Regions from separate parts of the Streptomyces glaucosporus genome, predicted to be linked through region 1. Evidence: riboswitches for the same ligand, from Rfam matches in the RefSeq annotation. Region 1 holds a riboswitch; the other holds the start of a gene.
The links. Region 1 has a riboswitch for glycine ahead of gcvP (aminomethyl-transferring glycine dehydrogenase). Riboswitches for the same ligand answer to the same signal wherever they lie in the genome.
Positions count from the first base shown of each region.

Region 2: it holds a riboswitch for glycine, as region 1 does, so the genes downstream of both, gcvT (glycine cleavage system aminomethyltransferase GcvT) here and gcvP (aminomethyl-transferring glycine dehydrogenase) in region 1, are expected to answer to the same signal.

Region 1 is NZ_BAAATJ010000005.1:238,769-248,906, reverse strand. It holds gene ABD358_RS09015 (MerR family transcriptional regulator) at 1-574, shown strand, start outside; gene ABD358_RS09010 (DNA polymerase IV) at 695-2,119, shown strand; gene ABD358_RS09005 (PRC-barrel domain-containing protein) at 2,038-2,433, opposite strand; glycine riboswitch at 2,568-2,666, shown strand; gene gcvP (aminomethyl-transferring glycine dehydrogenase) at 2,853-5,747, shown strand; gene ABD358_RS08995 (DUF5999 family protein) at 5,881-6,087, opposite strand; gene ABD358_RS08990 (hypothetical protein) at 6,391-6,981, opposite strand; gene ABD358_RS08985 (glutamate-cysteine ligase family protein) at 7,481-8,977, shown strand; gene ABD358_RS08980 (CPBP family intramembrane glutamic endopeptidase) at 9,190-9,960, shown strand; gene ABD358_RS08975 (PhzF family phenazine biosynthesis protein) at 10,030-10,138, opposite strand, start outside.
Region 2 is NZ_BAAATJ010000011.1:106,422-116,559, reverse strand. It holds gene ABD358_RS14215 (enhanced serine sensitivity protein SseB C-terminal domain-containing protein) at 1-672, opposite strand, end outside; gene ABD358_RS14210 (enhanced serine sensitivity protein SseB) at 900-1,679, opposite strand; gene ABD358_RS14205 (AAA family ATPase) at 1,676-2,419, opposite strand; glycine riboswitch at 2,620-2,729, shown strand; gene gcvT (glycine cleavage system aminomethyltransferase GcvT) at 2,904-4,031, shown strand; gene gcvH (glycine cleavage system protein GcvH) at 4,120-4,497, shown strand; gene glyA (serine hydroxymethyltransferase) at 4,565-5,833, shown strand; gene ABD358_RS14185 (L-serine ammonia-lyase) at 5,980-7,362, shown strand; gene ABD358_RS14180 (glycoside hydrolase family 11 protein) at 8,056-8,976, shown strand; gene ABD358_RS14175 (GntR family transcriptional regulator) at 9,077-9,775, opposite strand; gene ABD358_RS14170 (hypothetical protein) at 10,047-10,138, opposite strand, start outside.

The DNA.
Region 1 (10,138 bases):
GGCGAGCGATCCGTACCCGTTGCACGGATCCTCCATACGGCCCCCTGCGCAGTCCGCCTCCGCAGCGCGGGACGCCGGCTCCGAGCTGATCGGCTACCGGGGTCCCACGGCGTGCGCGGCCGCGGGCATCACGTACAGGCAGCTGGACTACTGGGCCCGCACGGGGCTGGTCGAGCCGAGCGTCCGTCCGGCGTACGGCTCCGGAACCCAGCGGCTCTACAGCTTCCGCGACGTGGTGGTCCTCAAGATCGTCAAGCGGCTCCTGGACGCCGGGGTGTCCCTGCAGAACATCCGCGCGGCCGTGAAGCACCTGCGCTCGCGGGATCTCGGCGACCTCGCGCAGATGACGCTGATGAGCGACGGGGCGACGGTCTACGAGTGCTCCTCACCCGACGAGGTCGTCGACCTCCTCCAGGGCGGCCAGGGAGTCTTCGGGATCGCCGTCGGAGCGGTCTGGCGGGACGTCGAGGCGCTCCTGTCCCAGCTGCACGCCGAGCGGGTCGACACCGGGGAGACGCTGGTCGGGAACAACCCCGCCGACGAGCTGGCGCGGCGCCGCAACCGGGCGGGCTGACCGCCGGGGCGCCGCCCCGGACCGGCGCGGCCGGACACGTGCCCGGAAGACCGCAGGGCTTCCGGGCACGGGCCGGGAGGGCCGTCACGGTTGTCAGCGGCATAGGGCAGCATCGCAGGTGTGAGAGGGGCACCGACGATCCTGCACCTGGACATGGACGCGTTCTTCGCCGCCGTGGAGCAGGCGGCGAAGCCCAGCCTGCGCGGGAAACCCGTGATCGTCGGCGGTCTCGGGCCGCGCGGGGTGGTCGCCACCGCCTCCTACGAGGCCCGTCCCTTCGGAGTGCACTCGGCGATGCCGATGGCGCAGGCCCGGCGGCTGTGCCCCAACGCCGCCTACCTCACACCTCGCTTCGGCCTCTACCGACGGGTGAGCGACGTGGTGATGGGCCTGCTGCGCGAGCTGTCGCCGCTGGTGGAGCCGCTGAGCCTGGACGAGGCGTTCGTGGACCTCCGGGCGGGCGGTCTGGAGGTGGGGTCGGCCCGGGAGGCCCGAGCCGTCGGCGAACGGCTGCGCCGGGACATCCGGGCCGCCACGGGGCTCAGCGGCTCGGTCGGCCTGGCAGGGTCGAAGATGCTCGCCAAGATCGCCTCGGAGCGGGCCAAACCCGACGGGCTGGTGGTGATCCAGCCCGGCACGGAGCGGGCTCTGCTGGCTCCCATGCCGGTGCGGACGCTGCCCGGCGTGGGGCCGGCCACCGCCCAGACACTGCGCCGGGCGGGGGTGGCGACCGTCGGTGAGATCGTCGAGGCCGGGGAGGCGGAACTGGTCCGCCTGCTGGGCAGGGCACACGGCACGGCGCTGTACACGATGGCGCAGGGCATCGACGAGCGGCCGGTGGTGGCCGACCGGGACGCCAAGTCGGTCTCGGTGGAGGACACCTTCGACACCGACCTCACCGACCGCGCCCGGATCCACGCGGAGATCGCCCGGCTGGCCGACCGGTGCGTGGAGCGGTTGCGGAAGGCGGGACGCTCCGGACGCACGGTGGTGGTCAAGGTGCGCCGCTACGACTTCTCCACCCTCACCCGCTCCGAGACGCTGCGCGGTCCCACGGACGATCCGGCGGTCGTCAGGGAAGCCGCGGCCCGCCTCGTCGAGGGGGTGGACACCACCGCGGGGGTGCGGCTGCTGGGAGTGGGGGTGAGCGGTCTGGCCGACTTCACCCAGGAGGACCTGTTCGCCCAGGCCGCCGACGTCCTCCACACCGGCCGGCCGCGGCGGCCGGCTCCACCGGTGGAGCCGGCCGCCGCGGCCGGAGAGGTCTCGGGGAACGAACGCCGCTGGCTGCCCGGTCTGGACGTACGGCACGCACGGTACGGGCCGGGCTGGGTCCAGGGGAGCGGTCTGGGAAGGGTCACGGTGCGGTTCGAGGAACCGGGCTCGCCGCCGGGCCGGGTGCGCACCTTCGCGGTGGACGACCCCGAGCTGGAACCCTCGGAACCCCTTCCGCTGCCGACCGCTCAGCCCTCCGAGCCGGCGATCCGCCCGAAGGTGATCTCGTCGCCGGACACGGAGGCCTCGGCGGGCACGTCCAGCCCGTAGTGGCGGTAGAGCGTCAGCTCCTGCTCGGGGGAGAGGTGGTGGCCCACGCCGAAATCCGGCGCCCCCTTGACGAGGGAGCGCTCGAAGGGCACCCGCAGCACCCCGTCCACCACCTCGCTGGGCTCCAGCGGGACGAAGGCGTCACGGCCGAAGAGCCCGGTGCGCACCGCCGCCCACTCCGGCACGCCGGTGGCGTCGTCGAGGTACACCTCGTCCACGGTGCCTATCTTCTGTCCGTCGCGGTCGAACGCCTTGAGGCCTATCAGGTGCCGCGGATCGATGTCGGTTCGCACGGTCCCTCCAACTGCTCGCATAAGTCCGCGCCTGCTCGGAAACGGTCCCTACAAACAACGAAAGGGCACAATCGGTGCATCGGCCACTCGAAACCGGGGCCGGAACCGGAGCGGGGCCCGCGCCGTCCGTCGCTGGTAGGCTCTGAAACGGCTGCTGACCCCGAGCGGGAGAGTCCTCCGACGGCAGACGCCGGAGGCGCCGAAGGAGCAAATCCTCCCCGGAATCTCTCAGGCCCAGGTACCGCGCGGGTGAGGTCACTCTGGAAAGCAGGGCGGGCCGCGGACGAGCGACACCGCAGCCCCTCCTCACCGACGGTGAAAGCCGGGTCGCGGACACGGGCCGGTGAAGCTCTCAGGTCGAGATGACAGAGGGGGAGGCCGTTCGGGCGCCCGTGCCGTGGTGCCCCCCGCAGGTCGCAGAGACCAGGAGGCCTCCGCAGATGACACACGACCGCATCTCCCTCACCGCGCTGGAGCGGGGCACGCCCTTCGAGGACCGCCACATCGGCCCCGACGCCGGCGACCGGGCCAAGATGCTCGCCCAGGTGGGTTACGGATCGCTCGACGAGCTGACCGCCGCCGCGGTGCCCGAGGTGATCAGGAGCACCGAGGCGCTGAACCTGCCCGCGGCCCGCAGCGAGGCGGAGGTCCTCGCCGAACTGCGCTCCCTGGCCTCCCGCAACCAGGTGCTGCAGTCCATGATCGGCCTGGGCTACTACGGCACCTTCACTCCGCCGGTCATCATGCGCAACGTCATGGAGAACCCGGCCTGGTACACCGCCTACACGCCCTACCAGCCGGAGATCTCCCAGGGGCGCCTGGAGGCGCTGCTGAACTTCCAGACCATGGTGGCCGACCTGACCGGCCTGCCCACCGCCGGCGCCTCCCTGCTGGACGAGGGCACCGCCGCGGCCGAGGCCATGGCGCTCTCCCGCCGCGTGGGCAAGGTCAAGGACGGCGTGTTCCTGGTGGACGCCGACTGCCTGCCGCAGACCATCGCCGTGGTCGAGACCCGCGCCGAACCCACCGGCGTCGAGATCGTGGTCGCCGACCTGTCCGACGGGATCCCCGCCGAGGTCGCCGAGCGCGGCGTCTTCGGCGTGCTGCTGCAGTACCCGGGAGCCTCGGGCGCCGTGCGCGACCTGCGGCCCGTCGTGGAGCGGGCGCACGAGCTGGGGGCCGTCGTCACCGTCGCAGCCGACCTGCTCGCCCTGACCCTGCTGACCCCGCCCGGCGAGCTGGGCGCCGACATCGCGGTGGGCACCACCCAGCGCTTCGGGGTGCCGATGGGCTTCGGCGGACCGCACGCCGGATACATGGCCGTACGGGAGGCGTACGCGCGCAGCCTGCCCGGCCGGCTGGTCGGCGTCTCGGTGGACGCCGACGGCACCACGGCCTACCGCCTGGCCCTGCAGACGCGCGAGCAGCACATCCGCCGCGAGAGGGCCACCAGCAACATCTGCACCGCCCAGGTGCTGCTCGCCGTGATGGCCTCGATGTACGCCGTCTACCACGGCCCCGACGGGCTGGCCGCCATCGCCCGCCGCACCCACCGCTACGCCGCCGTCCTGGCGGCGGGGCTGCGCGAGGGCGGGGTCGAGGTCGTGCACGACGCGTTCTTCGACACCGTCACCGCGCGGGTTCCGGGGCGGGCCGCCGAGGTCGTCGCCGCCGCCCGGGAGGCCGGGATCAACCTGCGCCAGGACGGCGCCGACCTGGTCGGCGCCGCCTGCGACGAGACCACCCGGCGCGAGCACCTCGCCGCCGTCTGGGAGGCCTTCGGGGTGCGGGCCCGCGCCGGGGACGTCGACAGGCTGGACGCCGCCGCCGGCGACGCCCTGCCCGGCGGACTGCTGCGCGAGAGCGGCTACCTGACGCACCCCGTCTTCCACCGGCACCGTTCCGAGACCTCGATGCTGCGTTACCTGCGCCGGCTCGCCGACCGGGACTACGCCCTGGACCGCGGCATGATCCCGCTGGGCTCGTGCACGATGAAGCTCAACGCCACCACCGAGATGGAGCCGGTCACCTGGCCGGAGTTCGGCGGTCTGCACCCCTTCGCGCCCGCCGAGCAGGCCGAGGGCTACCTGACGCTGATCCGGGAGCTGGAGGAGCGGCTGGCCGAGGTCACCGGCTACGACAAGGTCTCCCTCCAGCCCAACGCCGGGTCGCAGGGCGAGCTGGCCGGCCTGCTGGCGGTACGGGCCTACCACCGCGCCAACGGCGAGGAGCGGCGCACCGTCTGCCTCATCCCGTCCTCCGCGCACGGCACCAACGCGGCCAGCGCGGTGATGGCCGGGATGAAGGTCGTGGTGGTCAAGACGGGCGAGAACGGCGACGTGGACGTCGAGGACCTGCGGGCGAAGATCGACAAGCACCGCGAGGAGCTCGCGGTGCTGATGGTGACCTATCCCTCCACCCACGGGGTGTTCGAGGAGCACATCACCGACATCTGCGCGGCCGTCCACGACGCCGGCGGCCAGGTCTACGTCGACGGCGCCAACCTCAACGCGCTGGTCGGCCTGGCCAGGCCGGGGAAGTTCGGCGCGGACGTCTCCCACCTGAACCTGCACAAGACGTTCTGCATCCCGCACGGCGGCGGCGGCCCGGGCGTCGGGCCGATCGGAGTGCGCGCCCACCTGGCGCCCTACCTGCCCAACCACCCGCTCCAGCCCGCGGCCGGTCCGGAGACGGGTGTGGGGCCGATCTCGGCGGCGCCGTGGGGATCGGCGGGCATCCTGCCGATCTCGTGGGCGTACGTGCGGCTGATGGGCGCCGAGGGGCTGCGCCGCGCCACGCAGGTGGCGGTGCTGGGCGCCAACTACGTCGCCAAGCGGCTGGAGCCGCACTACCCGGTGCTCTACACCGGCCCGGGCGGCCTGGTCGCGCACGAGTGCATCATCGACGTCCGCCCGCTGACCAAGGCCACCGGCGTCACCATCGACGACGTCGCCAAGCGGCTGATCGACTACGGCTTCCACGCCCCGACGATGTCCTTCCCCGTGGCCGGGACGCTGATGATCGAGCCCACCGAGAGCGAGGACCTCGCGGAGCTGGACCGCTTCTGCGACGCGATGATCGCGATCCGGGCCGAGATCGAGAAGGTCGCCTCGGGCGAGTGGAGCGTGGAGGACAACCCGCTGCGCAACGCCCCGCACACGGCGGCGCAGATCGCGGGGGAGTGGGGGCGGCCCTACGGGCGTGAGGAGGCGGCCTTCCCCGGGGGCGTCGTCGCGGCCGACAAGTACTGGCCTCCGGTGCGGCGCATCGACGGAGCCTACGGAGACCGCAACCTGGTCTGCTCGTGCCCGCCGCTGGACGAGTACGACGGCTGACGGCCCGCCCGCCGCGGCAGCGCGGAACGGAAGGGCGCGGGACAGCGCGGGACAGGGAGCGCGGGCGCCCCGGCATGTGCCGGGGCGCCCGCGCTCCCGTACGCCGGGACCCTGGAGCGGGCGCGCCGCGGCCTCAGGCCGCGGTCGTGACGTGTCCGGTGACCAGCGGCCGGTGGGGTGCGATGATCCGCCCGTCCGGCAGCAGCTCACCGGTGTCCTCGAAGAGGAGGACGCCGTTGCACAGCAGACTCCAGCCCTGTTCCGGGAAGTGCGCCACCAGGTGGGCGGCCTCGCGGTCGGGGGAGTCGGCTGACGGGCAGGGTGGTTGGTGCTGGCACATGATGGGGTTCTTTCGCTGCGGTGTGGTGGTGCTGCGATTCGAGGTGTCTTCCATGACCGCCCCCGTATCTGTCGGTCGGCCCAGTCTGGCCGTAGAAGGAGGAATTCCGCAGGGATTTCGGCGCAGCTCTTCCCACAGTTTGGCGGCGCGCGCCCTTCCCGGGTGAGCGCGGAGGAAAGAGTAATCCGTTCGGGTGGTGTTGCCACCGAGAAAGACTAGTCAATGAGGTGGGGGGAACAGCGCGATGCCCCGCGGCCGTCGGGCCGCGGGGCATCGCACCTGCGGTTGTGCCGCGCGTCTCCCTCAGGCGGGCGTGCCCAGCAGGGGCGGAGGCACCAGCCGGCGGGTCAGCAGCGGCAGCAGGCCGTCGACACGGTGCGGGCGGTGCGCGGCGATCCCCGGCGGCGCCGGGGCCAGCGGCACCAGCAGGTCGTCCGGTGCGGGGGAGCCGCCCGCGGCGTCGGCCTCCGTGTCGCCGTGGAGCCACAGCGTGAGCATGTACAGCTCCGGCACGGACAGCAGCCGCGGCTGGTACGTCGTCGGCAGCGTCTCGGCCAGCGCCAGGGCGGTCTCGGTGGAGGCGATGAACGGCCCCTCGCAGAAGTGGGAGAACGTCCAGCCGTCCGCCGTGAGCATGGCCTCGGCGGCCCCCACCACGCCATGGGCGTCGCGCAGCAGGAAGCGCCAGCCGGTCAGTCGGGTGCGGGGCGGGCCGGCCGCGGCCGTGATCCCGTCCAGCACGTGGAGGGGCAGGGGGAGGTCCGGTCGCACGGAGCCTGTCCGGGCCTGCGGACCGGGAGGGGTGAACTTGCCGCGGAGACCGGTGGAGGAACCGAGGGCCGCGTGCACGCTGCGCAGAGCGGGTGCCGGGGCCGGTTGGACACGCAGGGGCATGGTGGGTCGCCTCTCGCTCGGAGACACGGTGGTGCTCAGCAGGCGCGGACGGCGCTGTCGGCGTACTGGGAGGCCACGAAAGGGGCCGGAGGGAAGGCTTCGACGGAACGGCGCTCGTGTGAGGAGCCGCGTCTCGGCCGCTTTTGTGGAGTTTATACGACGGGTGTTCAGTCGGTGTTTCGACTAGCCGTCTCGCATGTTACCGGCAAGGGGGCATCAGGACATTTTTCCGGGGGTTTCATCTGCGAGTCCTCGGACGACAGGCCGCTGACCTCGGGAATGATTGGCTATGCGGTCGTCTGTATCTTTTCGGTATTTCTCACAAGTGAGGATCCGTATGCCGTCGGCAACCATCTGTGCCGGAAGCCGCATGCCTTGGGAATGTGCCCGGTGAAAGCCGTCGGCATCAGCTTAGCGTCCTCCGCCCGCAGATGGTGCGTTATCTCTCGCATCGGCGGGGCATCATCCGGTCACGGTTCACTGGAGGAGGGACGCTTCGATGGGCGAGAAGGTCGTGGCCGGCGAGTTCGGCCTGTCCGACCGCCAGCACTACAGGGACAGGCTCCACCGGTGTCTCGAGGGGCTGCGGCGCCTGCTGGACGAGCAGCGCTTCGACCGTCCGCGCGACCTCATGGGGCTGGAGATCGAGCTCAACCTCGCGGATGCCGAGGGGATGCCCCGGATGATGAACACCGAGGTACTGGAGCGCATTGCGAGCCGGGATTTCCAGACGGAACTGGGGCAGTTCAATCTGGAGGTGAATATCCTTCCGCACCGGTTGTCCGGGCGCGTGCTGGACCAGCTCGCGGAGGAGTTGCGCACCGGGTTGGCCTATGCCGACCGCAAGGCGGGGGAGCTCGGCGCGCGCATCGTGATGATCGGCATTCTGCCGACGCTCACCGGGGACGACCTGGTCTCCGCGAACCTCACCGCCGTCGACCGCTACACCATGCTGAACGACCAGGTCATGGCCAGCCGAGGCGAGGAGGTCGTCCTGGACATCGAGGGGGTGGAGCGCCTGCGGTACACCTCGTCCTCCATCGCCCCGGAGGCGGCCTGCACCTCCGTCCAGCTCCACCTGCAGGTGACGCCCGACCGGTTCGCCGACGTGTGGAACGCCGCCCAGGTCATCTCGGCCGTTCAGGTGGCGGTGGGCGCCAACTCGCCCTTCCTGTTCGGCCGCGAGCTGTGGCGCGAGTCCCGTCCTCCGCTCTTCCTCCAGGCCACCGACACCAGGCCGCCCGAGCTGATCGCCCAGGGGGTGCGGCCCCGCACCTGGTTCGGCGAGCGGTGGATCTCGTCGGCGTACGACCTGTTCGAGGAGAACGTCCGCTACTTCCCGTCCCTGCTGCCCATCCGCGGCGACGAGGACCCGCTGGAGGTCCTCGACGGCGGAGGCGTCCCCTCGCTGCACGAACTGGTCCTGCACAACGGCACCATCTACCGCTGGAACCGCCCCGTGTACGCCGTCTCGGACGGGGTGCCGCACCTGCGCGTGGAGAACCGGGTGCTGCCGGCCGGTCCCACCGTCACCGACGTCCTGGCCAACACGGCCCTGTACTACGGGCTGGTGCGCGCGATGGCGGACGAGGCACGCCCGGTGTGGAGCCGGATGCCGTTCTCCGCCGCGGCCGAGAACTTCGACAACGCCTGCCGCCACGGCATGGAGGCCCAGCTGTGGTGGCCCCGCCCCGGACGCGGCGGCTCCCTGGCGGCCGTCCCCGTGGACCGGCTGGTGCGGGAGGAGCTGCTGCCGATGGCCGCCGCCGGCCTGGACGCCTGGGGCATCGAGCCCGGCGACCGGGACCGCTACCTGTCGGTCGTCGACGAGCGCTGCCGCCGACGCGTCAACGGCGCCTCCTGGCAGGCCACCTCCTACCACCGGGCCCTGGACGCCGGGCTGGACCGGGAGAAGGCCCTGGCTGCGACGGTGCGGCGCTACTGCGAGCTGGTCCGCACCGGGGAGCCGGTGCACGGCTGGCCGGTGGGCCCGTAGCCCACCCCGCCCGGCCCCGCCGGGAACCCCGCGGCCGGCGGACGGAGGCGGTGGGGCAAGCTGTTCGTCCCGGGCCGGGAGGCACCGGCGGGAGGAACGGCCGAACAGGAGGCGGAGTGCGACCAGGCGTGCGGGACGGGGAACGCGAACCGGAACACCCGGGGCACCGGGGCGGGGACCGGGAGCACGGCGGGGAGCCGGGCGGGGGCGCGGTGCCGCGCCGGGTCCTGGGCCACGAGACGCTGCTCGTCCTGGGGCTGTCGCTGGGAGCGAGCGGGGTGTCGGCGCTCATCAGCTTCGCCGGGGCGCTGACCAGGCCCGGCGGCCTGGAGGACCAGGCGGCGCGGCTCAACGGCTCCCACGCCCCCGACCGCCCCTGGCTGGACCTGGCCTGGCAGCTGTTCGGCATCGCCACCGCCCTGGTGCCGGTGCTGCTCGTCGCGCACCTCCTCACCCGCGAGGGGGCCGGCGGCCGGGGCGGGCCGGGACTGCGGGGGATCGGGTTCGACCTGCGCCGGCCCGGGTTCGACCTGGGCTGGGGCGCGGTGGTCGCGGCGGGCATAGGCGGCAGCGGACTGCTGCTCTACCTCGGTGCGCGGGCGAGCGGGCTCAACCTCACGGTGGTGCCCGAGTCGCTGCCGGACGTGTGGTGGAAGATCCCGGTCCTGATCGCCTCGGCGATCCAGAACTCCGTGGTCGAGGAGGTCATCGTCGTCGGCTACCTGCTGCGCAGGCTCGACGGGCTGGGCTGGAGCCCGGTGGCCGCGCTGGCGGCCAGTTCCCTGCTGCGCGGCTCGTACCACCTCTACCAGGGCATCGGCGGGTTCGTCGGCAACGTGGCGATGGGCGTGATCTTCGTGCTGCTGTACCGGCGGTGGGGGCGGGTCGGCCCGCTGGTCGCGGCGCACGCGCTGATCGACATCGTGGCGTTCGTCGGGTACGCGCTGCTGGCGGGCCGGGTGGACTGGCTGCCCACCGCCTGAGACCCGTCCCGCCCGTGCGCCCCGCCCGCACGGGCGGGGCGTTTCCCGTGGGTCCTCCCACGCGCTCCCTCACGGTCCGGTGAGCAGCTCCCCGTCGACGACGGTGACGGCGTCGCCGGTCAGCAGCGTGCGCTCGCCGCGCAGCGTGGTGCGGACCAGACCGGTGCGGGCCGACGCC
Region 2 (10,138 bases), on a different contig from region 1:
CAGCCACATGGCGACCGGGTCGTACTCGTCCGACATCGCGACCGTGGAGACCGCCAGTCCGTCGGGCACCGAGGCGACCGAACGCTCCATCATCGACCGCACCGACTCCACCGCCTGCGGGCCGTCGTCGTACAGGTCGAGCCCGATCACCAGGTACGGCGCGCCCAGCGCGGGCTGCACCCAGGCGCGGCGCAGGGTGCGCACGGCGGGGGTGCGGTGGGCGTTCTGGACGAGCTGGGCGTAGAAGTGCGGGACGTCCACGGTCGGTTCGCCGATGCGCAGCGGCCCGGCGGGCAGCCGGTCCAGCCCGCCGGCGATCCGGCGCAGGTCGAGCCAGGGGATGCCGACGCCGCCGCCGGGCGCGTGCGGGTTGAGCCACAGACCCCAGCGGTCGGGGAAGAGGGCGGCGGCGATCTCCCGGCCGCCGACCACTTCGTGCTCCCTGGTCCAGCCGGAGGCCGCCAGCTCCCGGGCGGAGGTCACACAGGGCGCGTAGCCGTGCCCGGCGACCTCCATGTTCCCGTACTGGGCGTCGGGGGAGCCGGCCCGTCCGTGCCACAGCAGCATCCACACCCGGCCCTCGGCGAGGGCGTGCAGCAGCGCTTCGTAGGTGTCGTACCGTCCGGGCGCCACCTGATGCAGCAGCTGATCGACGCTTCCACCCGCGCTCACGTGGGCCGCCCCTTCTCGTACTCCGCGCTCTGTCTTCCTGGTCCTCTGCGGTTCCCCGCGGTCCTCCGCGCTCTCCCGCGGTCTTCCGCACCGGGCCGCGCGCGTCCCGCCCCCGACATCCAACCAGCTTACGGTCCGGACCGGACAGGGCCGGGACCACTCATTCGCCCACCCGTGCGAACACTCGGAACGGTTGTCCGGCCGGGGGCCGCGGCGGGCGTCAGCAGTCAGTACGGCTGCGGATCGCGCGTGTAGAAGGGCCGCACGCACTCCCTCATCCAGTCCACGACCGGATCCTGGGCGGCGTCCAGCAGGACCATCTGCACCGGCCACCGCACCGGCTCCCGGCCCAGCGCCCGGCCCAGGGCGCCGTGCGCCGCGGCCCGCGCCTCCGGGTCCAGCAGGTCCAGCTCCACCCCGACGAACAGCGCGGGCGGGTCGCCCTCGATGCTGGCCAGGCCCCGGCGCGCGGTGCGCACCTGCGGCAGCCCCGCGAACTCCCCGGCCGCCGCGGCCAGGAAGTCCACCGGCTCCTCCTGCCAGTCGGGCTCGAAGAGCCTCACCCGGGCGCCGCTCGCCACGCCCGGCACACCCTCGGCGCCGCCCTCGCGGCACAGCTCGGCCACGGCCGGCGGGGGGATGGGGGCGCCGACGGTGCCCTCGGGGTTGATCACGATGCCGACCTGCGGCGGCAGGCCGCGGGCGAACTCGCGGGCGGGCGCGACGGCGAAGGGCAGGTGCGAGCCGGCGCACTGCAGGAACTGCTGCTCGGAGCTGAAGACCGGGACGTACGGCGCCCCGTCGAGCTGGACGGTCGGCAGGTCCAGGTTGGGGCTGTCCGGGCCGCCGCCCTCGGGCAGCGGCACCCACAGGCTGCTGCGGCCGAGCACCTCCAGCAACCGGGCGCCCGCTCCGGGGACGCCGACCGACGCGGCGAGGGTCTCCTCCAGCTCGTTTCCGGGCCAGCCGCCGCCGTGCCCCGGTCCGTACTGCTGCGGGATGGTCATACCGGAACACTATCCGCACTCCGGCGCCCGGTCCCGTCCCCGCCCCCGCCGTCGTCCCCGCCCCCGTCGTTCTCGTCGTTCTCGTCCCGAACGCCCTCGAAGACGATGCCGCGCAGCGCCCCCGCCGCCGGGCGGTCCAGCAGCACCGCCGAGACGCAGCCGGCGGGCGGCCGCCCCGACTCCACTTCCGCCACCAGGCGCCCCACCGCCCGCCGGTGCCGGGCGAACGCGTACGCCGACACCCCCCGTCCCCGCGCCGCCTGCCCGGACAGCGCCACCTCGGGCGGCACGTCCAGCAGCACCATGTGCAGGGCCCGGCCGCGCCGCCGGGCGTCCCTCGCCAGCCAGCGGCGCACCCAGCTCTGGGTGCCGCAGTCGTGCACCACCACGCCGGCGTCCGAGGCCAGGGCCCGCCACAGCGACAGGTAGTGCGCGGCGCGGACCAGGGGGCGGTAGACGGCGTAGGGCAGCCGGGCGGGCAGCCGCCGCTCCCAGCGCTCCCGCATGTCCTGGGAGTCGATCCGGCGCACCCTCTCGCCGGCGGCCACCACGCGCCGGATCAGGGTGGACTTGCCGCTGCCCGGCAGGCCGGAGACCACCACCCGGTCGCCGGCGGGAAAGCGCAGGACACGCACCCCGGCGGTTCCGCGCAGGTCGCGCCCCCCGGCCCGCGCGGACGCGGGCACCCCCCGGGGCACCGCTCCACCGTGCGCCGTACAAGCACTCTCCGGACTGCTCACCGGTACGTCCTCCCGCTGTCGGCCACGCGCCCCACGGCTCCCCCAGAGCGTGTCAAGAAGGGCGACGGCGGACAAGGCGGCCGACCACCGGACCTCCCGGCGCCCCTCCCTCCTCCCCACCCTTCCACCGTCGCGCGGCCCGCCTCCCCCCGGCGCGCCGGGCGTGCGATGATGTCCGCGCCAACTGCATACCGGCCGTTCGAGTCCGCGCGGGAGAGTCCCCGACAGCCGCCGGTCACGGCGGGTACCGGGGCGCCGAAGGAGCAAGTCCTCCCTTGAATCTCTCAGGCCCCGATACCGCGCGGACGAGGCACATCTGAAAAGCGGGCGCCCCCTCCCGGCGGGCGTCCCACCCAAGGTGCAAGCCGTGGTCCGCCCGGGCGGGCTCGTGGCGAACCTCTCAGGTTCCGATGACAGATGGGGAGGATGTCCCTCCCCGCCGTTCACCGGACCTGTCCACGCCACCCGCCTGGGAGCAACAGCCATGAGCGATTCCCCCCGATCCCCCCGACGCGTCCCCCTCGACGCCGTCCACCGCGCCCTGGGCGCCACCGTGACGGACTTCGCCGGCTGGGAGATGCCGCTGCGCTACGGCAGCGAGCGCGACGAGCACAACGCCGTCCGCACCCGCGCCGGCCTGTTCGACCTGAGCCACATGGGCGAGATCGCCGTCACCGGTCCGCAGGCCGGCGAGCTGCTGGACCGCGCCCTGGTCGGGCACCTGTCCGCCGTCCCGGTGGGCCGGGCCCGCTACACCATGATCTGCGACGCCTCCGGCGGCATCCTCGACGACCTGATCGTCTACCGGCTCGCGCCCGAGGAGTACCTGGTCGTCGCCAACGCCGCCAACGCCCAGGTGGTCCTGGACGCCCTCACCGAGCGCCGCGACGGCTTCGACGCCGCCGTGCGGGACGACCGCGACGCCTACGCCCTGCTGGCCGTCCAGGGCCCCGCCTCGCCCGGCGTCCTGGCGAAGCTCACCGACGCCGACCTGGACGGGCTGAAGTACTACGCCGGGCTGCCCGGCACGGTCGCGGGCGTGGAGGCGCTGATCGCCCGCACCGGCTACACCGGCGAGGACGGCTTCGAGCTGTTCGTCTCCCCCGGCGACGCGCGGACGCTGTGGGAGGCGCTGACCGAGGCCGGCGCGGACGCGGGCCTGGTGCCGTGCGGGCTGTCCTGCCGCGACACGCTCCGGCTGGAGGCGGGCATGCCGCTGTACGGGCACGAGCTGACCCGCGCCACCACCCCCTTCGACGCCGGGCTGGGCCGCGTGGTGAAGTTCGACAAGCCCGGCGACTTCACCGGCCGTGCCGCCCTGGAGGCCGCGGCCCGCCGGGCGGAGGAGAACCCGCCGCGGAAGCTGGTCGGCCTGGTCGCCTCCGGCCGCCGGGTGCCGCGCGCCGGGTACCCCGTGGTCACGGCCGGCGGGACGGTGATCGGCGAGGTCACCTCCGGGGCCCCCTCCCCCACCCTCGGGAAGCCGATCGCGATGGCGTACGTGGACGCCTCCCACGCCGCGCCGGGCACGGAGGGTGTGTGCGTGGACATCCGCGGTACGCATGAGCCGTACGAGGTCGTCGCGCTGCCGTTCTACCGGCGCGGACGCTGACCGCCGCGGCGGGGCGGGCCCTGCCCCCGCCGTCCCACCTGGCAAGACCCGTTTCTCACCAACCACTTCTGACCAGGAGAATCACGTCATGAGCAACCCCCAGCAGCTGCGCTACAGCAAGGAGCACGAGTGGGTGTCGCCCGCCGAGGACGGTGTGTCGACGGTCGGCATCACCGAGCACGCCGCCAACGCGCTCGGTGACGTCGTCTACGTCCAGCTCCCCGAGGCCGGCGCCACGGTCACCGCGGGCGAACCCTGCGGCGAGCTGGAGTCGACCAAGTCGGTCAGCGACCTGTACTCGCCCGTCTCCGGTGAGGTCACCGAGGTCAACCAGGACGTGGTGGACGATCCGGCGCTGGTGAACTCCGCCCCCTTCGAGGGCGGCTGGCTGTTCAAGGTGAGGGTGTCGGAGGAGCCGGGGGACCTGCTCTCCGCCGACGAGTACGCCGCCTTCACCCACGAGTGATCCGTCCGGGACGGCCCCGCCCCGTCCCGGCGTCCGCCGTCCAGCACACCACGATCGGAAAGATCCGATGTCGCTTCTGAACAGTTCCCTGCACGAGGTCGATCCCGACGTCGCCGCGGCCGTCGACGCCGAGCTGCGCCGCCAGCAGTCCACCCTGGAGATGATCGCGTCGGAGAACTTCGCTCCGGTCGCCGTCCTCCAGGCCCAGGGCTCGGTCCTCACCAACAAGTACGCCGAGGGCTACCCCGGGCGCCGCTACTACGGCGGCTGCGAGAACGTCGACGTGGCCGAGGACCTGGCCCGCGAGCGGGTGAAGGCCCTCTTCGGCGCCGAGGCGGCGAACGTCCAGCCGCACTCGGGCGCCCAGGCCAACGCCGCGGCGATGTTCGCCCTGCTCGACCCGGGCGACACCATCATGGGCCTGGACCTGGCCCACGGCGGCCACCTGACCCACGGCATGCGGATCAACTTCTCCGGCAAGCTCTACAACGTGGTCGCCTACCACGTCGACGCCTCCACCGGCCTGGTGGACATGGAGGAGGTGGAGCGGCTGGCGAAGGAGCACCGCCCCCGGCTGATCATCGCCGGCTGGTCGGCGTACCCGCGGCAGCTCGACTTCGCCGCCTTCCGCCGGATCGCCGACGAGGTGGGCGCGCTGCTGATGGTGGACATGGCGCACTTCGCCGGCCTGGTGGCCGCCGGGCTCCACCCCAACCCCGTGCCGTACGCGGACGTGGTCACCACCACGACCCACAAGACGCTGGGCGGGCCGCGCGGCGGGGTGATCCTGTCCAAGCAGGAGTACGCCAAGAAGATCAACTCCGCGGTCTTCCCCGGCCAGCAGGGCGGCCCGCTGGAGCACGTCATCGCGGCCAAGGCCGTCGCCTTCAAGATCGCGGCGACGGAGGAGTTCAAGGACCGCCAGCGCCGCACGCTGGAGGGCGCGAAGATCCTCGCCGAGCGGCTGACCCGGCCCGACGCGGCCGAGGCGGGCGTGGCCGTCCTCTCCGGCGGCACCGACGTCCACCTGGTCCTGGTCGACCTGCGGGAGAGCGAGCTGGACGGGCAGCAGGCCGAGGACCGCCTCCACGAGATCGGCATCACCGTCAACCGCAACGCCATCCCGAACGACCCCCGCCCGCCGATGGTCACCTCGGGCCTGCGGATCGGCACCCCGGCACTGGCCACGCGCGGCTTCACCGCCGACGACTTCCGCGAGGTCGCGGACGTGATCGCCGAGGCGCTCAAGCCGTCCTTCGACAAGGACAAGGCCGAGGCGCTGGCCGCCCGGGTGACGGCCCTGGCCGAGAAGCACCCGCTGTACCCGGGTCTGTAGGACGCCCGCAGGGCAGATCCGGCCCCTCGCCGGGTGCGCCGCCCGACCGGCGGCGCACCCGGACGGACCACACCCGCGCACCCGCGGACGCACGCACTCGCCCACCCGGCGAGCACACCCACGAGCAGACAAAGGAGTCCGCCGTCGTGGCCATCTCCGTCTTCGACCTCTTCTCCATCGGCATCGGCCCGTCCAGCTCTCACACCGTGGGGCCCATGCGGGCGGCCGGGATGTTCGCGCGCCGCCTGGAGAAGGAGGGCGTGCTGGACCGCACCGTCTCGCTCCGGGCCGGGCTGTACGGCTCCCTGGGCGCCACCGGCCACGGCCACGGCACCCCCAAGGCGGTGGTGCTGGGCCTCCAGGGCCACTCGCCCCGCACCGTGGACGTCGAGACGGCCGACGAGGAGGTCGAGCGCGTCCGCCGGTCGGGCCGGCTGCGGCTGCTGGGGGCCGGGCCGGGCGGCGGGCACGAGATCGCCTTCGACTCGGACGCCGACCTGGTGCTCCACCGCCGCCGCTCGCTGCCGTACCACGCCAACGGCATGACGCTGACCGCGTACGGCGCCGACGGCGGCGTACTGCTGGAGAAGACCTACTACTCGGTCGGCGGCGGCTTCGTGGTGGACGAGGACGCCGTCGGCGAGAACCGCATCAAGCTCGACGACACCGCGCTGAGGTACCCCTTCCGCACCGGCGACGAGCTGCTGCGCACCGCCCGCGAGACGGGCCTGTCGGTCTCGGCCCTGATGCTGGAGAACGAGAAGGCGTGGCGCACGGAGGAGGAGATCCGCGCGGGCCTGCTGGAGATCTGGGGCGTGATGCGGGCCTGCGTGGCCCGCGGCATGACGCGGGAGGGCGTCCTGCCCGGCGGGCTGAAGGTCCGCCGCCGCGCCGCCGCCTCGGCCCGCCGGCTGCGCGCCGAGGGCGATCCGGCGGCGCACGCCATGGAGTGGGTGACGCTCTACGCGATGGCGGTCAACGAGGAGAACGCCTCCGGCGGCCGGGTCGTCACCGCCCCCACCAACGGCGCGGCCGGCATCATCCCGGCCGTCCTCCACTACGCGATGGAGTTCGTCCCCGGCACCGACGACGACACGGTGGTGCGGTTCCTGCTGGCGGCGGGGGCCATCGGCCTGCTGTTCAAGGAGAACGCCTCCATCTCCGGCGCCGAGGTCGGGTGCCAGGGCGAGGTGGGGTCCGCCTGCTCCATGGCCGCGGGCGGTCTCGCGGAGATCCTGGGCGGCTCCCCGGAGCAGGTGGAGAACGCCGCCGAGATCGGCATCGAGCACAACCTGGGCCTGACCTGCGACCCCGTGGGCGGCCTGGTCCAGATCCCCTGCATCGAGCGGAACGGCATGGCGGCGGTCAAGGCGATCACCGCCGCCCGGATGGCCCTGCGCGGCGACGGCCGCCACCACGTCTCGCTGGACAAGGCCATCAAGACGATGAAGGAGACGGGCGCGGACATGAAGGTCAAGTACAAGGAGACCGCGCGCGGCGGGCTGGCGGTCAACGTCATCGAGTGCTGAGAGGCAGGCCCCGGGCGGCTCGCCGGCGGTCCCGAGGGGCCGCTGCGAGCCGCCCGTCCGTTTCCCGGGAGCGATCCGGGGGCGGGGTTGCCGTGCGGAGTCCTCGGCCGCGGTTCTGTTCCCTTCCGTCCTGCCCCGCCTCGCGCGGAACAGTCCGGAAAACTTCCGGAAGTTTCGACAACGTTGGCTCCGATCTTGACTCCCGCGACGAGAGAACAGGGAGCCGATTCCGGGCTTCAACGCCTTTGATAATCCGCTGAACAGCTATGACGCTTCCTTCCGGACACCCCTGAGCGGCGCAGTGTTTTCGTAATCTTTGCGAAAACTATTGACAACCCGATGGGGCGAATCAACACTGTCGGCGTCGACGGACCCCATCGCCGTCGATCCGGGCCCTCTGCGGCGGCCCGGCCCTTCGGCCGCGCGACGACCGGCCGACCCCACTGTGGTTGCAGGACGCCGGAGCGCGGCGGCAGCCGTCCCGCTCCGGCCGCCGGAGCGCCGCCGGGCCGCGCACACGCCGCCCGGCACCGCCTCCGGCCCTCACGAAGAGGAGGCACGCACGTGAACGACGCCCCCGCCCACCGGAAGAGACGCGGCTTACGACGCGTCCGGCTGCTGCCGAGGACCCGCGGGCTCGGCCGCCTCAGGCTCCTCGTCGGCGGCGCGTGCGCCGTGCTGGCCGCGGCTCTGATGCTCCCGCCCGGCACCGCCCACGCCCAGACCGTCACCTCGAACCAGACCGGCACCCACAACGGGTACTTCTACTCGTTCTGGACCGACGCCCCCGGCACGGTCTCCGCGACCCTGGGATCGGGCGGCAACTACAGCACCTCGTGGCGGAACACCGGCAACTTCGTCATCGGCAAGGGCTGGAGCACCGGCGGACGCCGCACCGTGACCTACTCGGGCAGCTTCAACCCCTCCGGCAACGCCTACCTGACCCTCTACGGATGGTCGAGGAACCCGCTGGTGGAGTACTACATCGTCGACAACTGGGGCACCTACCGGCCCACCGGGACCTTCAAGGGCACGGTCACCAGCGACGGCGGCACGTACGACATCTACGAGACGACGCGGTACAACGCCCCCTCCATCGAGGGGACCAAGACCTTCAAGCAGTACTGGAGCGTCCGGCAGCAGAAGCGGACCGGCGGCACCATCACCACCGGCAACCACTTCGACGCGTGGGCCCGGGCCGGCATGAACCTGGGCACCCACGACTACATGATCATGGCGACCGAGGGCTACCAGAGCAGCGGCAGCTCCAACATCACGTTGGGCGGCACCGGTGGCGGCGGCGGTGACGGCGGCACCGGTGGTGGCGGTGGTGGTGGCGGTGGCGGCGGTGGCTGCACCGCGACCCTGTCCGCGGGCGAGCGCTGGAACGACCGGTACAACCTCAACGTCTCGGTGTCCGGCTCCAGCAACTGGACCGTGACGATGAACGTCCCGTCCCCCGCCAGGATCATCTCGACCTGGAACATCTCCGCCTCCTGGCCCAGCAGCCAGGTCCTGACCGCCAGACCGAACGGCAGCGGCAACAACTGGGGCGTCACCATCCAGCACAACGGCAACTGGACCTGGCCGACGGTCTCCTGCAGCGCGGGCTGACTCCGGTCGTCCGGAAACACCGCGCCCGCGGCGCGGCGGCCACGGCCGCCGCGCCGCACCGCTGCCGGGCGCACCGCCGGCCCGGTCCGGAAAGGCGCGGTCAGCCGGCGGGCGTCCTCTCCGGGTGGCGGCGGGCCGCCCACAGGGAGCGGACACGGGCGAGGTGGCGGCGCGTGCACGCCTCGGCCGCGTCCGCGTCGCCCGCGAGGATCAGGTCCAGCAGTTCGCCGTGCTCCCGCGCGGACTCCACCAGCACCCGCGTCCCGCCGAAGCCGCCGAGCCCGTGGAGGCGGGAGCGCCGGCGCAGGTCGGCCACCGTGTCGACCAGGCGGGGGTTGCCCGCCAGGGCGAGCAGGCCCAGGTGGAAGCGGTGGTCCGCGTCCAGGAAGGCGGCGAGGTCGCCGGCGCGGGCCGCGGCCGCGGTCTCCTCGGCGACCGGCCGAAGCTCCTCCAGCCGCCCGGGGTCCGCCTCCCGGGCGATCCGGCCGACGGTGGGGACCTCTATCAGGGCGCGGACCTCGGTGAAGTCGTCCAGGTCCCGTTCGGTCGCCTCGGTGACCCGAAATCCCTTGTTCCGGACGGTTTCCACCAGTCCCTCCCGGGCCAGGTCCAGCATGGCCTCGCGGACGGGGGTGGCCGAGACCCCGTACTCGGCGGCCAGGGCTGGAGCGGAGTAGACCGTGCCGGGCCGCAGCTCGCCCGCCATCAGGGCGGCGCGGAGGGCCTTCGCCACCTGGTCCCGCAGGGAGTCGTGCGCCGGGACGGGTCTGCCGGGCCCGCCGGTCCTGGCGTCGTTCATGCGTTCCCCTCCGTGGCTGCCTGGCCCTCAGCGTAGGGCGTTCCGCCGGGCGCCCCGGAGCGGCCTCCCCGGTCCGCGCGCCGGCGGCGCGGCCGGGCGGCACTCCGGATGGCCGGCTCGCCGCTCCCGGCTGCGGGCCGGCCGGCCGGGGCGCGCGGAGACGCCGCCGCGGTCGGTCGCCTCCACGCTCGTCCCCGCGGCACCTGGCCGAACCGTCGGGGACTGCTCCTCCCCTCCCGGCGGTCCCGGGGCACGGGTGCGCGGGAGGGGGTCAGCGGCGGGGTTTGGTCTCGTAGCGGGGGCCGAGGTCGGGGCTGCCGCCCTCCTGGACCTCGGTGGCCAGCCTGTGGACGGTCACCAGGT